Linked DNA regions of Peribacillus sp. FSL E2-0218. The protein of the gene in region 1 interacts with the protein of each later gene in a pairwise test. Links are inferred from orthologs where the notes say so. Each region holds a gene or a part of one and is shown on either strand. Other genes may lie near its edges.

The links.
Region 2: the proteins of MHI53_RS01470 (region 1) and MHI53_RS10300 interact in binary tests that used the Bacillus subtilis proteins (3 or more experiments, as listed by UniProt). The link is inferred for Peribacillus sp. FSL E2-0218 from one-to-one orthologs.

What each region holds. Positions count from the first base shown.
Region 1 is NZ_CP150304.1:290,025-297,281, reverse strand. The notes cover bases 3,447-7,172. They hold MHI53_RS01470 (efflux RND transporter permease subunit), read left to right. Parts: upstream 3,447-3,828; coding sequence 3,829-6,972; downstream 6,973-7,172. Other genes in these bases: MHI53_RS01475 (TetR/AcrR family transcriptional regulator), read right to left, coding at 3,447-3,637. In the rest of the region: MHI53_RS01490 (efflux RND transporter periplasmic adaptor subunit), read right to left, coding at 1-929; MHI53_RS01485 (hypothetical protein), read right to left, coding at 945-1,607; MHI53_RS01480 (YegS/Rv2252/BmrU family lipid kinase), read right to left, coding at 1,724-2,620; more of MHI53_RS01475, read right to left, coding at 2,762-3,446. UniProt on the Bacillus subtilis protein: Required for self-resistance to surfactin, an antimicrobial lipopeptide surfactant produced by B.subtilis. Also required for swarming motility.
Region 2 is NZ_CP150304.1:2,118,810-2,126,340, forward strand. Bases 2,251-5,249 are described here. They hold MHI53_RS10300 (ABC transporter permease), read left to right. Parts: upstream 2,251-3,124; coding sequence 3,125-4,375; downstream 4,376-5,249. Other genes in these bases: MHI53_RS10295 (ABC transporter ATP-binding protein), read left to right, coding at 2,251-3,132; MHI53_RS10305 (hypothetical protein), read left to right, coding at 4,488-4,790. In the rest of the region: MHI53_RS10290 (HAMP domain-containing methyl-accepting chemotaxis protein), read right to left, coding at 44-1,780; more of MHI53_RS10295, read left to right, coding at 2,233-2,250; MHI53_RS10310 (AraC family transcriptional regulator), read right to left, coding at 5,477-6,394; MHI53_RS10315 (aldo/keto reductase), read left to right, coding at 7,131-7,531.

The DNA.
Region 1 (7,257 bases):
TTTACCTTGGATCCAACCAACAACGGCTCAGTTTCTTCACCTTCCGTTTCGATCATCGCTTGAAATGGAAAACGGTTATCTTTTGTTAGTGTCGGCTCTTCTGCCGGATACGAATGGATACGGCTTATTTTCCCCTTTAATTCCTTTTTTAGATCGGGGACGCTTGCCTTTATAGTCATGCCCACTTTGGCTTTTTTCATTTCACTTTCAGAGAAATCCCCTTCAATTCCCATATTTGCAGAAGCTATGGATATGATGGGATTATTAAGGTTTTTGTTAATATTTTTAACTATGCCGTCAGCCTCACTGGTCGTCTCGACCGCGCTGGTCTGTGTCTCGATTGAACTTAACTGGGTACTCAACATCTTCACTTTCTCGTTCAAACGGCTTTTTTCGAGTTCTTGCTTGTACATTTCTTGCTCGATGTTACTTTTAATAAGGTCCGAGGAGCTTGTTGTTATATCAATGTTCAACTTTTGTTTTACCGAATCATCAATGACCGCTTTATCAGGATCCCGGTCCAGATTCCCTTGATAGGCCCTCAGCTTCGCTATGTATTGGTCGATCCCTGAAATTTCTCCTTCAGCAGCCGTTTTCTCCGCTGATAGATCCGCTTTAAGCGCATCAAGCTCCGTTGTCGTAAACTCAAACAATGATGTGCCAGCGGTAACCACATCCCCTTCTTTTACGAGGAATTTCCGGAAGTCGTTTTTCTTGGCATCGAAATAAATATCATGCACTTCTGCAGGCTTCACAATCGCCTTTGTTTGAATGGTATCCGTAATGGTATCTTTTTTTACCTTTGACCAGTTTTCCACGAAAACGGTTCGTTCCACTTTGCTTTCTTTCTTTTCAATAAGATATATGTTAACTGTTATTAAAACGATCGACGCAACGGAGACCGCGGTTATCTTCCATTTCCCTTTCATTCCCCTTCACCCGCCTTAGACAAATACTCCCACATGTATGTATGCCAAAAAGGCTTTGGCAAACCATGTGACCAAATAGAATAGCGCAACCAATAAAAAAATCAAATAATGATTTCGTTCTGAAAATCCCTTTATATAGAAGTATTGCAGGGATATGATCAGCAATTGAAAAATGGTGATTTCACTGAAAACATGTATAAAGTAATCATTGCTGAGAAAATGCTGACTTATGACTCCGAGTGAAAAGGGATTGCCGTCGTTTCCTACATGTAACAATATGAACATCGGAATCAGCAAAACCTTTTCCAATAACTGCAAGCAAAATAGGATCATTTGAACGATTACTACTTTTATGTATGGGACATCCCCGATCATCCAAAAATAGAGAGACGCTAAAAATATGTATAAAGAAGGGTAAAGGAGACCGGCAATCATATTGCCGCCCATGATCAGCAGCTTACCCGCTTCGAATTCATTCATACTCATCGTCGTGATTTGCTTGGAAAAGGTTTCGGAACCAATCCCAAAATATCCACCAATGGCAAATACAATAAGACTAAGAAAATATAACAATAGCAATTTACTTCCAAGTCGAGTGATCGCCTCAGCATTTTGCAGCTGATAACGACTCCTGTCAGGCTCAAAAATGCCCTTTAACAATCTTACCTGGTAAACCATATGTGTTCCCCCTGCAAAAATTGATCTTTCTTCTAATATTTTATCTTATTTTGGAAACAATTGCAGATATAAGGAACCATTAAAACAAAAAACACATAATTAACCCCCGCTCTTCTCTAACTTGGGGTTAATACCGATAAATGGTGTTCAAGCACCTTAATTCCCGCAGGAGTCTGGCTGCTATAGTTTTCTCCATCCATGTCCACATCAAGCGGCGTCTTCGTTTCAATAGTTAAATTACTGCCCTGTACATAAGTCACTCCGGAATTCGAACCGAGATTTTCGGACCATTCACGTTTCATCGTTATTAATTCTAAAAAAGTACTAAAGTTTGCATTTTCCAAAATGGCAACGCCTAATTTCCCATCATCAGGATTCAGCATCGGAAAAGGCAAAACATTGGTTCCGATGAATGAGCCATTCATGACCAAAATCATGAGCGCTTCCCCTTCCATCTGTTTCCCATCAAATTCGACTTTGAATTGGAAGCCGTCATTATCTCCAATCGTCCTTATCGCGCTTAATAAGTAACCGATCTTTCCGAACCGGTTTTTTTCCTGATCATCAATATTGTTCGAGGTCTCGGAAACAAGTCCAATTCCCCAGAAATTAGAGAAATACACATCATTGGCCACCCCGATGTCGATGGGACGAACCTTGCCATTAACAAGGGCTTCCGCAGCTTGGCGTACATTTTGGGGAATGTTTAACGTCCTGGAAAAATCATTGCAGGTCCCTCCAGGTAAAACACCGAACAACGGCCGCTTCGCAAGTGGTGATAGACCGTTTACACACTCATGGACCGTTCCATCTCCTCCTAATACGAAAACTACATCCATCTCTTCCCCATATTCCAAACAAAAACGGTGAGCATCGCCTTTTTCCTTGGTTTTCATAATAAGGAACTCATCTATTTGTGGTGCAATCACCGGAAGACAACCTTCGAGGTTTCTTGCCAGTTTGTGATTACCTGCATTCTCGTTATAAATCAGCATTCCTTTTTTCCATCTCATGATCTTCCCCCCTATACGTATAATGAACAAATCACATTTCACTACCTATACTTTCTCCTAAACCATATCATTTGAAACGCACTCATGACTAAATGTAATTTACATACACTATAAAAAAAAGAGGCGTTGCGCCCCTTTCTTTCATATATTCGTTAAATATTCCTTCATCGTTAAGACAAGCTTTGAATATAAGGGGCCCTTCTTATCACTTTTTTCCAAGAATAATAAAAGGCTCTCCAATATTATCGATCTTGGCTTACCTTTAGATAGCTCTTCTTGAATCGCACTCAATGCTTTCGTATTTTTACTCGCTTTCCTTCCTTCTTCTTGGGTTTCCATTTCCAATAGTTTAGTGATGATCAAAAGGATTTCCTCTTTTGGATTAATGTCATGCAACGTGCAATTCGGCAAAGGAAAGTGCTTCAATAGTGGGTCTTCCATGTTTTGCAGGCTTGCGATTATCGAATCCAGCCGATTCAAAAAGAAGTTAGGGAATAATTCCACATCAAAAGCATCTTTTTTCCTCATGAGGATGCCCATATATCCTTTGAACAATGAATCCAGCATGACTGTGCAGTCCGGCAGAAATTCTGCAGGCAGTTCCGGGTATAACTCCGTAATTTTACGCTGGAACCAAATCATCCCTTCTTCATGGATATAATGCAAGAACTGATCCAGTTCTTTACTGATATGTACCATCTGCTCCTGCATCAGCATTTGAATTAAGTTGGTATTCCCCGCCATATGTTCAATTTGAACGGAGATTTGCCCTAGAAACCTGTCTTTATTGGACAAAGAAACATCAAGCTCCCAATCGAGCAAAGCGTCCGTCAACGCTTCATAGAAGTACTTGAAAATGGATACGAGCAGCTCTTCCTTCGATTTAAAATAATTATAAAAAGACCCCTTTGCTATCCCGCACTTTTCGGCAATCTCTTGAACCGAGGTAGCATGATAGCCCTTCTCCGAGAAAAGCTCTACCGATTTATCTATGATCAATTTATGTTTTTCATTCATCAGATCCATCCTATCCTTAAAATATTGTCCCTGTATGACCATCGAGTCACTTCATCCACATTGTATCTCAAAACCCTTGAAACCTCAATGATATGGCTACGGATTACTATCTGTTGCAATCGTAATTAATATGCTATATATTTGAGTCTATGACCGGCTGGTCACAATCTTATGTATGGAGGGTACAAAGCTTGAATTCGATAATCAAATTTTCTTTAAAGAATAAACTGGCAATCTGGTTGCTTACAATCATCATCGTTGCAGCAGGTTTATATTCCGGTTTAAACATGAAACAAGAAACCATCCCAAACATCTCCACCCCTTTAATCAGCATCTCCACCGTATATCCCGGGGCTGCACCTGAGGAAGTAGCCGATAAACTCACAGACCAAATTGAACAAAAAGTCACCAATCTATCAGGAGTAGAATTGGTCAGTTCGTCTTCCATGGCCAATGTTTCTTCCGTCCAATTGCAATATGATTATGATACGGACATGGACGATGCTGTAAAAGATGTGAAAGAAGCATTGGAGAAGCTCGAACTGCCTGATGGCGTAGATGATCCAAGCGTGTCCAAGTTGGAATTGAATGCTTTTCCGGTTGTCGCACTTAGTGTAACCGATAAGGATTCTGATTTGCCTGCCCTGACAACAAATGTCGAGGATGTGTTAGTTCCTAAACTTGAAGGAATCGACGGGGTGACATCCGTAACGATTTCAGGTCAACAAGTTAATGAAGGCAGCCTTGAATTCGATCAAAAAAAGATGGCACAATACGGGCTTAATGAAGAGGACGTAAAAAAGGTCATTCAAGCCGCAAATGTCAACATGCCGCTTGGCTTATATAACTTTGACGATAAAGAAAAAACGATCGTGGTTGACGGTAACATCTCCACGCTAAAAGACCTGAAAAACATTAAGATTCCCTTAACTGGCGGAGCACAAGCAGGAGCACAAGCACAAACAGCACCGGCACAGGGGCAAGCGGAAGCTAATCAAGCGGCCCCAGGAACGGCACCAACCGCTCCCCAAATGCAAAGTGTCAAATTATCGGACATTGCCGACGTGAAAATCATCGGTAAGGCTGAGTCCATTTCGAAGACAAACGGCAGCGAATCAATTGGAATACAGGTTACAAGATCGCCTGATGCCGATACAGTCGCCATTGTCGATGAAGTGCAAGACCAAGTTTCCAATTTTAAAGATGAATTTAAAGGCGTGGGCGTACATACTACGCTTGATCAAGCAAAACCGATTAAGGACTCTGTCGAAACGATGATTAGCAAGGCCATTTTCGGCTGTCTGTTTGCTGTCATAGTGATCATGCTTTTCCTAAGAAACTTCAAAACGACCCTAATCTCCGTCATTTCGATTCCACTATCCTTGTTGGCAGCCCTTTTGGTGCTCAAACAAATGGATATCTCACTAAATGTCATGACATTGGGAGCCATGACTGTTGCGATTGGCCGAGTCGTCGATGACTCAATAGTGGTAATCGAAAATATTTATCGAAGGATGGCACTAAAAGGCGAACAATTAAAAGGCGGCGAATTGATTCGTTCCGCCACTAAGGAAATGTTCATCCCTATCCTTTCATCAACAATTGTTACTGTAGCCGTATATCTGCCGTTGGCAAGCGTTACGGGACCTGTTGGCGAGCTATTCATGCCATTCGCTTTAACGATGGTGTTTGCATTAGTCGCATCATTAATCATTGCCATCACTCTTGTACCGGCCATGGCAGACTCATTATTTAAAAACGGCCTTTCCGAAAAAGAGTTGAAGTCACATGAAGAAAAACCAAGCAAGCTATCCGGTTTCTACCGCAGGGCACTGAATTGGTCATTAAGCCATAAATTGATTACATTCGGTACAGCTATAGTATTATTGGCCGGCAGCTTATTCCTCATTCCAAGCATCGGCGTCAGCTTCATGCCTGCAGATGAAGAGAAGCAGATCATCGTCACTTATACTCCAGCACCTGGCGAGTTAAAAGAGGATATTGAAAAGGAAACGGAAAAAGTAGAAAAGTACCTGATGAATAAGGATGATGTGGAAACAGTCCAATACACACTAGGTGAAAACATGATGAGCGGCATGATGGGCGGCTCCAGTAATTCCGCGCTCTTCTATGTGCTTTATGATGAAGACACCGAAAACTTCGGGGAAAAGAAAGAAAAGATCATTAAATATCTGACCAATCTTGACTCTCCCGGAACGTGGAAGCAACAAGAGTTCACATCTACATCAAGCAATGAAACGACTCTTTATGTCTATGGAAATACACAAAAAGACATTGAACCGGTAATCAATGATATTCAAAACATCATGAAGAAAAATAAACAATTGAAAGATGTCGATTCAAGTCTATCCGATGCATATGAGCAATATACACTCGTGACAGACCAGAAGAAACTTAGTGAACTTGGACTAACGGCCGCCCAAGTCGGCATGTCCATTGCAAATTCGAACAAAGACGATGCTTTGACCACTATCAAGAAAGATGGAGAAGAAGTCAAAGTTTATGTAGAGACAGAAGAAAAGACATTCGAAGATAAAAAAGATCTCGAGAATACGAAAATCACTTCTCCAATGGGAATGGAAATACCTTTAAAAGAGGTTGTTAAAATCGAGGAAGGTAAGGCATCCGATACGATAAGCCGCCGCGACGGAAAAATTTACGCGGACGTTTCTGCAACGATCAAATCGGATGATGTTGCAGCAGTAACAAAAGAAGTGCAAAAGGAAGTTGAAAAATTAGACCTTCCAGCAAGTGTCACTGTGGACTATGGTGGTGTGACCGAAGATATCCAAGAATCGTTCACTCAGCTTGGAATCGCTATGTTGGCAGCCATCGCAATCGTTTACTTTGTCCTTGTCGTCACTTTCCATGGCGGGTTAGCTCCGATCGCCATTCTATTCTCCTTACCGTTCACGGTAATCGGAGCTTTAGTAGGCTTATTCATTGCCGGTGAGACCATTAGCGTTTCAGCCATGATGGGTGTGCTCATGCTTATCGGTATCGTTGTAACCAACGCCATCGTATTGGTGGACCGGGTAATCAAAAATGAAGAATCCGGATTATCTACACGTGAAGCGCTGCTCGAGGCGGGCTCTACCCGTCTACGCCCAATCTTGATGACCGCCCTGGCTACAATCGGTGCTTTAATTCCGTTGGCCATAGGAGCGGAAGGCAGCGGCCTGATCTCACAAGGCTTGGGTATTACCGTAATTGGCGGATTAGTGAGTTCCACCTTGCTGACACTTGTCATAGTACCGGTAGTATATGAAGTAATCATGAAAATAGGTAAAAAGAAGAAAAAAGCAGCTAAATAAAGATCATTGAAAAAAGCCCTTGTAGCAGACACTTAACAAAAGTGGCGACCTACAAGGGCTTTTTTATGTACAATGAAATGGACCTTGAACAAAACGATAATAAGGAAATAATACTAAAAAAGCCCTCAGTGAGGTCTTTGGGCGAGCTGATCGATTAAAATTGCCTATAACGTCGTCGTGCCGTTATCAGCGGCCCCGGAAGGCAGGATAAAAGCTGGAGGATAAAGCCCGGCCTGGAAATCATTTGATTTCACCGAGGGAGACACATACCAAACAGCCCAGCAG
Region 2 (7,531 bases), 1.8 Mb from region 1 along the record:
AAATCCCTTTTCCAATGCCATAGGAGCATGGCGGATCAATAGGTTAAGCCTTAAACTGTTCGACAGATTTTTCCAGACCGTTAGCGAGCTTTACCATCGAAGTGGTCGAGAATGAGATGTCTTCCATGGATTTTGCTTGCTGATCGGTTGAAAGTGCCACTTGCTGTGATACCTCAGCTGTTTCCTTAGTTAGAGCGGCAAAATTTTCAATCGAAGCATTGATTTCCTGAGAACCTGCAGCCATTTGCTCCGTTATGGCGGATATCTCCTGAATCTGATCACTAACATGCTCATAAGATTTTATCGTCTCATTAAATGTTTCCCTTGTATTCAGGACAACCTTCGTTCCTTCTTCGACCTCTTTCGTACCCGTTTCCATCATGGCCACTGAGTTATTGATGATCGATTTAAAATGAAGCAGGGATTCTTGGATATTGGTAGCAGATTCCTTGGTGCCTTCCGCTAATTTTCGCACCTCATTCGATACGACGGCAAAACCTTTCCCATGTTCACCAGCCCTAGCACTTTCAATCGCTGCATTTAGTGCCAGCAAGTTTGTTTGCTCTGCTATCCCCGTAATTAAATGGACGATATTCACGATTTCGTTTGCTTGTTCGTCCAGTTTCTTTATTTCTGAACTTGCTTGCAGCATCACATCTTTTACTTGTATGATTTGATTGGAGAGTCCATTTAAATCTTTATTTCCATTGGACATTTGGATGGACACCTGATTTGTTTGTTCGCTGACTTCTGACGACGCTTCGGCAATTTTTTGAATCCCTATGGTCATTTCCTCTATGACCCTTGATGATTCTTCACTCCTGTGCAATTGCACTTCCGTAGCTCCCGCAACTTGTTGAATGCCTTTCACGATATATTGTGTGGACGTGTCCATTTCACTAATTTTGTGTTCGATATCACTTGATGCTGCCAAAAGCTGTAGTGATGAGCTTTTCATCGAGTTGACAATCATGATCGTATTGTTGATCATTTCTTCGAATGATTTCACCAATGTGCTGATCTCGTCATTACCCTTTACCTTCGTATGGCTAATCAGTTGATTGGCTGCGATTAAATCCCCATCGGCAATTTCCTTTGCAGCCATGCTGACCTTTTGAAGTGGCTTTAACTTTCTGGTCAAGTACCATATTAAAGCTCCCACAACGATTGCTATCAGGATTACATTGATGATGATCGTTAGAGGAAGGATTCCTCCCAGAACCTTGCTGGCTGTAGAATCCACTTTGCTCGCATCAATATCCACCCCTAATATCCCAATGACCTCATTTCCTTGTTTTATTGGAACGAAAACGGATAAATAGTCACCGTACTCAGGATCATGAACTATCGAAGTGGTAGAAACCTTTCCCTTCATTACGCTTTTTACATCAGAATATGCAGTGGCAGTTGTAGTAGTTAAGATGGGAGCTGCCTTTTCATCTTCCTTACTCATTCCATCGATCAGAATATGGACCTTTTTGCTTTTCTCGTCAATCCCTATTGTATATACATATAACGCTCCCGTTTTTTGCTTATAGTCATGTAACTGTTCCCGGATTTTCCAATATGCTTGCGTTTCTGTTTGATTGCCTAGAAACTCCGCATAATCCGTTTGATTTATGCCTTGGGCGATGGTGCTTGCCGTGTCCAAGCTGCTCATGGCTATCGTTTTCTCGACCGTATCATTTGTACTCTTATACATTAAAAGTAAACTTCCGATTAATGTAATGACCATCCCTGCTAACAGAACGAGACCTATTTTCGTACTAAGTTTATTCATCTTTGTTACTCCTTCTCGAAGTGATAAGTTATCCATGTATATATCGGAAGCAATGAAAGGGATTTAAAGAGAGCATAGGAAAACAAATATATTTTACCTATCCATTAACTTGAATTTAAAAATGACCAGAAGTTAGGCATCAGTTTTTTCCTTTTTCATTCTTTTGTTCGGCAGTACGACAGAAAAGGAAATTACTTATGAGGCAACAAGACATCACAACTTTCATGAAACAAAAACATGTTATCCTTGATGATCAGCGGAATGGATCTATATGGTTGAAAAAAATTGATAATGGTGGCTCTATGATCCGGGAGTCTAACGAGACATTGTTTGTATGACTTTGCATATAATCAAAGGGGAAAAGAAGGTATCGGACTTGTGAAGAAGGTTGAACTTGGAAAACATTTCCGTTAACATGTAATGGTGAGAGTCATATTATAGGAGGTTGCCCATTGAGTCTGCAAATCAATGAAGTTACAAAAAAATTCGGGGAGTTCACGGCTGTCAATCAGCTTGATTTAACGATTCCCGAGAAAGAAATGTTTGGTTTTTTAGGAGGTAACGGAGCCGGTAAAACGACCACGTTCCGGATGGTATTGGGATTGCTTGACCCCACCGAAGGAGAAGTGACTTGGAAGGGTAAGAACATTGATTATACGACCAGTTCATTAATTGGATACCTGCCTGAGGAACGCGGCTTATATCCAAAGCTGAAAGTGCGCGATCAAATCGTCTATCTGGCAAGATTGAGAGGAATGAACAAACGTGATGCTTTGAAAGAGTTGGAGTATTGGCTTGATCGCTTTATGGTTCCGGAATACATCGATAAACGGGTCGAGGAGCTCTCCAAGGGAAATCAGCAAAAAATCCAGCTGATTGCATCCATGATCCATAAGCCCGAGTTGCTTATCCTTGACGAACCGTTTAGCGGACTGGACCCGGTGAATGTGGAAATATTGAAGAAGGCAGTCATCGATCTGAGGGATAATGGGACGACGATTGTATTCTCAAGCCATCGGATGGAGCATGTGGAAGAGATGTGTGAGCATCTTTGCATCATGCATAAAGGATCTCCGGTCGTTGCCGGGAAACTAAAAGAAATCAAACGTTCTTTTGGTAAAAAGAATGTGTCAATCAAAGCTGATTTTGATTTATCTTTCTTGGATACTTACGCTGGCGTAACGAAAGTTAAAAATACGATGGAAGGAAAGGTCCTTCAGGTCACAGGGGAAGATATTGCTGAGAACATGATTCGTGATCTTGTTCCAAAAGGATTCGTTCGAAAGTTCGAATTGGAGGAACCATCGCTGACGGATATTTTCATTGAAAAAGTAGGTGCAGTCTATGAATAAATTTTGGATTGTTCTTTCTCATACATATCTATCAAAATTAAAAACGAAATCATTTATCATTTCCACCATCATCATGATGGCCCTGATTCTTGTCCTGTCGAATATTTCCAAGCTGATTGATGCATTCGGCGATGATGAAACGCAAAAGGTGGCCGTCATCGACCAGACTGAAGATCGCTTATTCGATCCTTATAAAAAAGCCGTAAAAGGCATGAGCGAAGACCTTTCGATCATTTCTGCCCAGAATGAAAAGGAAGCGGAGAAGCTGGTAAGTGCAGATGAAATTATAGGCTATCTTTTAATCGAGAAGGAAGATCGCCTCGGCTTCAGGGGGACATATAAAGCGAATCAAATTTCAGATTCAAAGGTAAGCAATGATTTGCTTCTGGCACTTACCCAGCTGAAAAGCCAAATAACTGCGGATGATTTGAAATTGACAGATCAGCAAATCAGCCAATTGAATACACCGCCTGCTTTTGAAACGATTGCGCTTCAGGAAAATGCAAAAACCGAAGAAGACCTAGATCAAGCCCGCGGTCTTGTTTATGTGCTCTTGTTCGTCATTTATTTCGGTGTACTGATGTATGCAACGATGATAGCAATGGAAGTGGCCACTGAAAAAACATCACGAGTCATGGAAATCCTGATTTCAAGTGTCCCGCCAGTGACGCAGATGTTTGCCAAAATCATGGGCATCGCATTGCTTAGCCTTACCCAAATGATTTTATTTTTTGGCGTCGGTTATGTATCGATCAAACAAAACTTGGCAAGTATGGATGAAGGATTCTTTTCCTTTCTTGGTTTTGGTAACACGAAAATTTCAACCATCATTTATGCAATCATCTTCGCTTTGCTCGGCTACCTCCTATACGCGACGCTTGCGGCCTGTCTAGGATCGGTCGTCAGCAAAATAGAAGATGTTCAACAAATGATTTCACCGATGACCATGTTAGTTGTCATTGCCTTTTTGATTGCGATGTTCGGGCTCGGAAATCCATCGGCAAGTTATATCACCTTTACATCATTCATTCCATTTTTCACCCCAATGATCATGTTTCTGCGTGTAGGCATGCTCGATGTACCATTCTGGGAAATTGCCCTCAGCATCGCCGTGATGATCATCACCATTGTTTTGCTAGGTATCATCGGGGCAAAAATCTATCGTGGTGGCGTCTTGATGTACGGAAGCTCAAAATCCCTGAAAAGCATCAAGAATGCCCTGCAATTATCAAAGAAAAATTAGCAGCAAGCCTGGACTTTCCATTTCCTTCGGAAAAATCCAGGCTTTAAATAAATGGCGCATTCATAAAAAGCTAACGAATGTTAAGGCAACCATGATTGGAAGTGTATATTAGATGAACAATCCGATACCTTTGGCAATCGCTTCAGAAGCTTTTCTTTTGCTATCCTTCTTCATTATGTATGTATCTACCGGGAAATCCAAAAAGACCTTGATAATTGTACTCAGCATCATCGGAGGAGCGCCGCTTTTATATTTTGTCATAGACGATATGAACAGCAATTATGCAGATGCAAATATAGGGCTGGGCCTTGCTTTTATGTTTACCTGGTTATATAGCGCCATAGCGTTTATCATTGCAATCATTCTTCTAGTAGTAAAAAAGAAAGCGGATCATGATATTCCGAAAGAACCGTGATCAGCGCTTTTAGGAAATGATTCATGCAGGGACTACATGAAAATTGCAGTCCCTGCATTTTTATATTTGTGAAAGCAATAATATAGGAAAGATGAAGGAAAAGGACCTTAGTCATATTTCGACATATTCCAAAGATTTTTTTATCAGTCGGTATTGGCTTTGTTTTTTTAAATAAATGCCTCCGACCATAGGAATTGTTCTGAGTTGATGGTGCAACGCATAGTGCACTGTATGATATCCCGGAATATGTAGGGTTAGCTGTACCTAAATTAACGGATTTCTTTAATCAGGAGCTTTAAGAATAAAAAAAGCTCGGAATGATGAAATGGTACCGCTGCAGGGCAGTAACGTTATATAAGGGTGTGCCCCTGCAGGTCCTTACCTTTAATGAAATGTGCTGTACGCTTATACCTTCTAATACCCATTTTATGTTTGCCGATATGTTGAATTGGCTGACACTTTATCTGATTGGCCAAGTTTCGCTAGTTAGAGAGCCCGCCTTTATTTTTATACGATCCTCCATTAGATTTATCCGTAATCAATCTAACTCGAATTTATTAGAGAATGGCCACCAGCTGAATATGGAGAAATTCTTTGAGAAGATAACATGAAAAGCCTTACTAGGGAAAGCGGATAGTAAGGCTTTTTATTACTCGAGTTCCGGTTATAATGTTGAGCAAGGGACATTATGCGTTTATTTTTTGATTATTCTTCTCTTTCAGACGCTTAATATCTTCTCTAGGCGGAAATCCAAACATCCTGGAATATTCACGGCTGAATTGCGATGGGCTTTCATATCCCACCCGAAAAGCAACATCAGCTGCGTCTGTCGATTCGGATAATAACAAGTGCCTGGCTTCCTGCAGTCTTAGTTGTTTTTGGAACTGGATCGGACTCATCGCCGTGACTTCTTTAAAGTGTCTATGGAGCGAGGATACGCTCATGCTTGCTATATCTGCAAGATCCTCAATTCGAAAAGACTGTTTATAGTGATGCATGATATGTTCGATTGCGTCTCTAATTCGATAGGTAGAGCTTCCTTCCATTGCCATCTGCCCTAGTGTCGCTCCATGTGGACCTTGAAGAACCCTATAGAGAATTTCCTGCTTGAACAAAGGCGCAAGCACTGGAATATCCTTAGGGTTATCCAGCAAACAAACTAATCTAAGCACAGCATCCAACATGGTCGAGTCTAAAGGGCTGACAAACATTGCCCTATTGGCACTTTTTTTCGGATCAGCCTGAAATTCAGCATTCCCTAATACGGCTAAGATTTGACTTGGTGTAAATTCAAGTTTGAAAGCCAGATAAGGAGCATCGGGGGAGGCTTCTATAACTTGTGCGGTAACCGGCAAATCAACAGATGCAACAAGGTAATCGGCAGAACTGTATGTATAGCGATCCTGGGCCAGTGATACCACCTTCTTACCTTGGACGATAATGCATAGGGAAGGATTGTAAACTCCATAATTCGGTCCGATGGCAGTGGATTGACGACTGAAAAATAAAGAAGGAATAGCAGTTGAGTGGGTACCATCCCGACCTGAATGGCTCTCAATCAGTTTAGCAAGTTTACCCTGCCCTTGATAAATTTGTTCGGACATAATAATAAGGTCCTCCTTGTTCCTCTATGATCTGATAGCAATTATAAGGCATATCTTCCTGTGATGTAAGTGTAACTGAGAGGATTAGGCAATCATTTGAGTCGAATGGGATACCGGTTGCTTTTTCAGCTGTTGCATAATAAGGATGCAGGTAAGTAATATAACCATTTAAAGCGATAAGAATGCAAAGAAGGGGGAGATGGTTAACCGCTAAAGCATACTCGGCTACGGTATTTTCAAGGAACAAGATCTATCATACGAGGAGCGGTGTTATGAAAATTTTAATTTTAGGCGCTAATGATCAAATAGCCCGTAGCCTAACAAATGAATTGCTTAATAAAACGGATTATTCTATCATTCTTTATGCAAAAGCGGTCATTAGCTTTTAACTATCATTGATGATAGCTGCGAAGTTTTATTTGCTGGGATTTTAAAGACAGAGATAAACTGATATAAAAACATATCGAAGATGGATGATCATGCCGCATTTATTAGCTCTGCCTTTGACGGTATTTCCACCTCGCTTCTAGCCGGAGTAGCATCAAGCAAATCAGGTGGTCGAACTGATGTGGAATAATGAAGCAGGGGGAAGAGTAATGACCTTAATTACTCGCAAGATAAATGAATTGTATCCATTTCGGTGAGCGCTTGGGGATTGAACGGATTGAGTTCGGATAGCACCAAAGGAGAGAAGATAAATAACTGACATTTACTATGAAAAACAGGAGGATATAATATGCAAAAAGTAATGTTAAACAATGGTGTTGAGATGCCTATACTAGGTTTTGGTGTTTTTCAAATGACCGATCCAAAGGAATGTGAACAAGCCGTATATGATGCCCTTATGGCAGGATATCGCTTGATTGACACGGCTGCGTCTTATTTAAATGAAAAGGAGGTCGGCTCGGCCATCAAACGAAGCGGCGTTCCAAGAGAGGAGCTATTCATTACGACAAAACTCTGGGTTCAAGATGCTGGTTACGAGAATACAAAGAAAGCATTCGCAAACTCACTGGAAAGATTGCAATTGGATTATCTGGATTTGTATTTAATTCATCAGCCATTTGGTGATGTCTATGGCTCTTGGCGTGCGATGGAGCAATTGTATCGTGAGGGAAAAATCAAGGCAATCGGTGT